DNA from 2 places in the Rhizobium lentis genome. Region 1 is predicted to be linked to the other one. Evidence: riboswitches for the same ligand, from Rfam matches in the RefSeq annotation. Region 1 holds a riboswitch; the other holds the start of a gene.
The links. Region 1 has a riboswitch for S-adenosylmethionine ahead of J0663_RS11360 (O-succinylhomoserine sulfhydrylase). Riboswitches for the same ligand answer to the same signal wherever they lie in the genome.
Positions count from the first base shown of each region.

Region 2: it holds a riboswitch for S-adenosylmethionine, as region 1 does, so the genes downstream of both, metA (homoserine O-acetyltransferase MetA) here and J0663_RS11360 (O-succinylhomoserine sulfhydrylase) in region 1, are expected to answer to the same signal.

Region 1 covers NZ_CP071454.1:2,361,572-2,364,783, reverse strand. Annotated here, with positions in the region: tRNA gene J0663_RS11370 (tRNA-Gly) at 2-75, opposite strand; gene J0663_RS11365 (2'-deoxycytidine 5'-triphosphate deaminase) at 137-1,231, opposite strand; SAM riboswitch at 1,306-1,384, shown strand; gene J0663_RS11360 (O-succinylhomoserine sulfhydrylase) at 1,429-2,613, shown strand; gene apaG (Co2+/Mg2+ efflux protein ApaG) at 2,837-3,212, shown strand, end outside.
Region 2 covers NZ_CP071454.1:1,704,004-1,707,215, forward strand. Annotated here, with positions in the region: gene J0663_RS08175 (ABC transporter ATP-binding protein/permease) at 1-1,207, opposite strand, end outside; SAM riboswitch at 1,361-1,438, shown strand; gene metA (homoserine O-acetyltransferase MetA) at 1,488-2,411, shown strand; gene J0663_RS08185 (aldose epimerase family protein) at 2,527-3,212, shown strand, end outside.

The DNA of each region.
Region 1 (3,212 bases):
TTGGAGCGGGTGAAGGGAATCGAACCCTCGTATTCAGCTTGGGAAGCTGCTGCTCTACCATTGAGCTACACCCGCGATGGGCTGAGATTTCCAACAGATGGGGGCCGCTGTCAAGTCAAAGCACGCCAGGCCGGCTTCAGATGCGAAAGTGCTTCGAGAGCTTGAGGCCCTGCGCCTGGTAGTTGGAGCCGAGGCCGGAGCCGTAGAGGCTGGCCGGTTTTTCCTGCATATGCTCATAGACCAGGCGACCGACGATCTGGCCGTCTTCGAGGATGAAGGGGACTTCGTGGCTGCGCACTTCGAGCACGGCGCGGCTGCCGCGCCCTCCGGCCGGCGCATGACCGAAGCCAGGATCGAAGAAGCCGGCGTAATGGACACGGAATTCGCCGACCAGCGGGTCGAAGGGGGTCATCTCGGCGGCATAATCCGGCGGCACGTGCACGGCCTCACGCGAGACGAGGATATAGAATTCGTCGGGATCGAGGATCAGCTCGTTGCGGCCGCGGCTATAGAGCGGCTCCCAGAAATCGAAGATATCGTGCTGATCCTTCTCATCGACATCGACGACGGCGGTGTGATGCTTGCCGCGATAGCCGATCAGGCCGTCCTTGTCGCCTGTCAGGTCGATCGACAGCGCAATGCCGCCACCGGAAACGTTCGGCTGCTTGGCTGCAACCAGCGTTTCGCTTTCATGCAGCTTCAGGAGTTCCGGCTCGCCCAGCACGGACTGACCGACGCGGAAGCGGATCTGCGACAGGCGCGAGCCGCGGCGCACGACGATCGGGAAGGTGCGCGGGCTGATTTCGAGATAGAGCGGGCCGGAGTAACCAGCCGGGATCTTGTCGAATTCCTGCGCATAGTCGGTGATGACGCGGGTGAAGATATCGAGCCTGCCGGTCGAGCTCTTCGGATTGGCCGAGGCGGACATGTCGGCCGGCAGCGCCAAGCTCTCCATCAGCGGCACGATATAGACGCAGCCGGTCTCGAGCACCGCGCCCTGGGAGAGATCGATCACATGCAGGCTCAGCCGGTCGAGCTTGTCCGACACCAGATGCGAGGGGCCGGGCATGAAGGAGGCGCGCACTCGAAAGGCCTTGCTTCCTAAGCGCAGGTCGAGACTTGCCGGCTGGATCTGATCGCGGTCCAGCTCCCGCTCGGAGTTCAGACGCCCCGTTTCGAACAGCGCCGCGATCGCGCGGTCCGCCAGAATTCCAGTGTCGCGAGCCATCATGCCCCATCCATCATTTTGCGGCCGACAAAACCAAACTCGGGGAATTGACGCAAGCAGCTAACAGCAGTATTGCAGAATTATCCCGTGGTGATTTGGCCGGTCGGCTTGCAGCCACGTTAAACAAGTGGCTAAAAAGACCGGGTTATGAAACCGGTCTGCTTTTGCGGCCGGTTTTTTTGTTATGTGAAGGTGATGGCATGAGCAAGACCTGGCGCCCGGCAACCCAACTCGTCCACGGCGGAACCTTGCGTTCGCAGTATGGCGAGACGTCCGAGGCAATCTACCTCACGCAGGGCTTCGTCTACGAGACGTCGGAAGCGGCCGAGGCCCGCTTCAAGGGCGAAACCGACGGCTTCATCTACGCCCGCTACGGCAGCCCGACCAACGACATGTTCGAAAAGCGCATGTGCATGCTCGAAGGCGCCGAAGACGCCCGCGCCACCGCCTCCGGCATGGCGGCCGTCGCCGCCGCCGTCCTCTGCCAGGTCAAGGCGGGCGACCATATCGTCGCCGCCCGCGCCCTCTTCGGCTCCTGCCGCTGGGTCGTCGAAACGCTGGCACCGAAATACGGCATCGAGTGCACGCTGGTCGACGGCCGCGATCTCGCCAACTGGGAAAGGGCGATCCGCCCGAACACCAAGGTGTTCTTCCTGGAAAGCCCGACCAATCCGACACTCGAAGTGATCGACATCGCAGGCGTTGCCAGGCTCGCCAATCAGGTCGGCGCCAAAGTCGTCGTCGACAACGTGTTTGCAACGCCGCTCTTCCAGAAGCCGCTCGAACTCGGCGCTCATATCGTCGTCTATTCCGCCACCAAGCACATCGACGGCCAGGGCCGCTGCCTCGGCGGCGTGGTGCTTTCCGACAAGGAATGGATCGATGAAAACCTGCACGACTACTTCCGCCATACCGGCCCGGCAATGTCCCCCTTCAATGCCTGGACCCTTCTGAAGGGCATCGAGACGCTGCCGCTGCGCGTCAAGCAGCAGACGCAGAATGCGGCAAAGATCGCCGACTTCCTGGCCGAGCAGAGCAAGGTCGCCAAGGTGATCTATCCCGGCCGCAAGGACCATCCGCAGGCCGATCTCATCGCCAAGCAGATGACCGGCGGCTCGACGCTGGTCGCCTTCGAGCTGAAGGGCGGCAAGGAGGCGGCCTTCGCGCTGCAGAACGCGCTGGAGATCATCAAAATCTCCAACAATCTCGGCGACAGCAAGAGCCTGATCACGCATCCGGCAACGACGACGCACAAGAACCTGACGGAAGAGGCGCGCGCCGAGCTCGGTATCTCTGCGGGCACGGTCCGCCTTTCGGCCGGTATCGAGGATACCGACGACCTGATCGAGGATTTCGCGCAGGCGCTCGCCAAGGTCTCGGCCTGACCAACTGGAAGAGCGGCTGGACCTCATCCGGGTCCGGCCGCGCCATCGACGGAACAAGTTCGCCGGCGCCGGCGTTGCGAAGTAAAATTAACATTGACGATTAGGCTTAACGGCTGAAACCCATTCACTATTGGTCGTTTCAATGACGATCAACATTCCGTTTCTTGACGGACGGGGTCTCTTTATAAGATACGGGTAACATATCTTGACTAAGGTGCAAGGCATGTATCGCGCCCTCACAAGAGATATCGAAGTCGTGGTCGAACCGTTCTATCTGGAGGAGCAATCCGATCCGGAGGACGATCGCTATGTCTGGGGTTACCGGATTGTCATCAGCAACAATTCCGGCGTCGCCGTTCGCCTGGTCAACCGCTATTGGAACATCACCGACCAGAACGGGGTGGTGGACGAGGTGACCGGGCCCGGCGTCGTCGGTGAACAACCGCGGCTTAGCCCCGGCGACAGCTACGAATATTCCTCCGGCTGCCCGCTCGACACGCCGTCGGGCCTGATGTTCGGTCATTACCAGATGGAAACCGATGAAGGCGAGCTGTTCGACGTCGATATCCCTGCCTTCTCGCTGGATTCCCCGGGTCTGC
Region 2 (3,212 bases), 660 kb from region 1:
ATTCCTCGATGTCTTCGCCGATCTTGGCGTTGATGACGATATCCTTCAGCGTCAGCGTATCAGGTGCTGTGTTTTCATAGGCGATGCTGTCCTTCAGGTCGTAGTCCTCGTCCATATCGAGGAGGGCCTGGCGGAAATCGGTGACGCGCATCAGCGTGGCGCGCCATTCGGCGATCGGACCGAAATTAGCGACATACCAGCGCAGCGCCGTATTCACCTGGTTGAAGGCGCCGACAGACATCATCAGCTGGCCGAGCGTGAGACCGCCGGAGAAATAGGCGGGAGCGGCGACGATGATCGGAATGACGATCACCAGCCAGCCGTAACCGGCTGAAACCCAGGTGAGGTTGGTGTTGGCCATGGCGAGCCGCTTGACGACCCTCAATACCGAGCTGATGTCGGTGTTGATGCGGCGGCGCTCGTTCTCCTCGCCGCGGGCAACGGTGATCGCCGGCATGTTCTCATTGGCATGCATCAGCGTGAAGCGAAGCTCGGCCTCCTTCGAGAAGCGGTCGGCATTGAGCTTGACCAGCTTGCGGCCGACGACCTGGCTCAGCACCGATGCGGAAGCGGCATAGAAGATCGCCGCCCAGACCATGTAGCCGGGGATCGAGAAGCTGTGGCCGCTGATGTGGAAGACGAAGCCGCTCGACAGCTCCCAGAGGACGCCGATGAAGCTCACCAGAAGAATGGTCGACTGCAAGAGGCCAAGAACGAGCCCGGTCGTGCTCTCGGCGAGGTTACGCGAATCCTCGTGCAGGCGCTGGTCCGGGTTAACGCCGATCAGGCCGCTGGAGGCGAGCCGCAGTGCCCGCTTGCGCTTCAGCCACTGGTCGACCAGATCGCGCGACAGGCCCTCGCGCATATAGAGCGCCGTCATCTGGTTCAGCCAGGCCTGCAGCACATTGAGCAGCAGCAGCGTGCCGGCGATCATCGCGAAGATTTCGAGCTGATGGAAGAATTCGCCGAGGTCGCGGCGTTCCAGCGAATCGTAGAAGGGAGCGTTCCACTCGTTGAGGATAACCTGGCCGTAGGCGGTCAGCAGGATGACGAGAATGAGCACAGTCGCCAGAAACAGCACCTTGCCGCGCACGTGCGAATTCCAGAATGCTGAGAACATCACCCCGAGGCGATATGTCAGGCTGAAATCATACCCTACCCTATCCTGCCTCCGGATTCCCGGCCTCCCCTCGATCTTTTCTGCCATCACGCTTTTCCAACACCGCCCATACTGTCATTATTAACATGGTGGCGTTACCGGTCTATCAACAGATTCTATCAGTCATTAAACTGTGATGAGCCTTGCGTGGGTAGCGCCTGCATGCTTTCGGAGTTGATTCGCGCTTCGACTGGGGCTAATTAAAGGCTCCGTGGTGATTTGGCCGGCCGGCTTGCAGCCACGTTAAAAAAGTCGCTAAAGGGCCGCGTGCGGACCGGTAGCGATTTTTTGTCGCCGCCGGTTTTTTTGTTTTGATCGAGTGACCGCAATGCCCATCAAGATCCCCGATACGCTGCCCGCTTTCGAAACCCTGGTTCAAGAGGGTGTGCGGGTGATGACCGAGACGATGGCGATCCGTCAGGATATAAGACCGCTGCAGATCGGGCTGCTCAACCTGATGCCGAACAAGATCAAGACCGAAGTGCAGATGGCCCGCCTTGTCGGCGCCTCGCCGCTGCAGGTGGAGCTGTCGCTTATCCGCATCGGCGGCCACAAGGCGAAGAACACCTCCGAAGATCACCTGCTGGCTTTTTACCAGACCTGGGAAGAGGTAAAACAGCGCAAGTTCGACGGTTTCATCATAACAGGGGCGCCGATCGAGCTCCTGCCCTATGAGGACGTCACCTATTGGCCGGAGATGCAGCAGATTCTTGACTGGACGGAAACGAACGTGCATTCGACGATGAACGTCTGCTGGGGCGCGATGGCAGCGATCTATCACTTCCACGGCGTTCCGAAGTACGAGCTGAAGGAGAAGGCCTTCGGCGTCTATCGTCACCGGAATCTCAAGCCCTCCTCGATCTATCTCAACGGTTTCTCCGACAATTTCGAGGTGCCGGTGTCACGTTGGACCGAGGTGCGCCGCGCCGATATCGAAAAATCGGACAGCCTGGAGATCCTGATGGAATCCAGCGAGATGGGCGTCTGTCTCGTACATGAGAAGAGAGGACGGCGGCTCTACATGTTCAACCATGTGGAATATGATTCCACCTCGCTCTCCGACGAGTATTTCCGCGACGTCAATGCCGGCGTGCCGATCAAGATGCCGCACAATTACTTCCCGCATAACGATCCCGCACTTCCGCCGCAGAACCGCTGGCGCAGCCATGCGCATCTCCTGTTCGGCAACTGGATCAACGAGATCTACCAGACGACGCCCTATGACGTCGAAGAGATCGGCATGGATCTCTGAGCGGCGTTTCTGCTAATCCCACGGTTGCGGTTTGAGGCAAATGCGGGCAGGTTCCAGTCGAACCCTATAGCGCCGCGCGTCTTGAATCGGATGCGCCAAGAACGGACGATCGATCATGTCGGATAAGTTGAAGCGGGAAGTTTTCGGGCGGACGAAGTCGGGCGAGACCGTCGATCGGGTCGAGATCAGGGGCGGCGGGCTGACCGCCAGAATCATCACTTGGGGCGCAGTGATTCAGGACCTGCGCCTCGAAGGCCATGGCGCGCCGCTACAGCTCGGCTTCGACGATTTCGACAGCTATCCCCTCTATTCGGCTTATTTCGGCGCGACGCCCGGCCGCTGCGCCAACCGCGTCGGCGGCGGCAGGTTTACGCTCGACGGCAAGGATTATCAGCTGGAGCCGAACGAAAACGGCGTCACGCATCTGCATGGCGGCAGCGACAATATCGCCAAGCGCAACTGGACGATCGTCGAGCACGCTGTCGACCGGCTGGTGATGAAGATCGTCGACCCCGATGGCCGTGCCGGCTACCCCGGCAATTGCACCATCCAGGCAACGTTCTGGGTGCACGGCAATGGCGAATTGTCGATCACCTACGAATCGACCAGCGACCAGCCGACGCTTGCCAATGTCTGCCAGCACGCCTATTTCAATCTCGACGGCCGCGAGGATGCGCTCGGCCATGACATCATGATCGCGGCCGAACACTATCTGCCGACCGACGAGAAGCAGGTGCCAACCGGCGAAATCCGCTCGGTCGCCGGCACTGAATTCGATTTCCGCGAGATGGCGCCGATGAA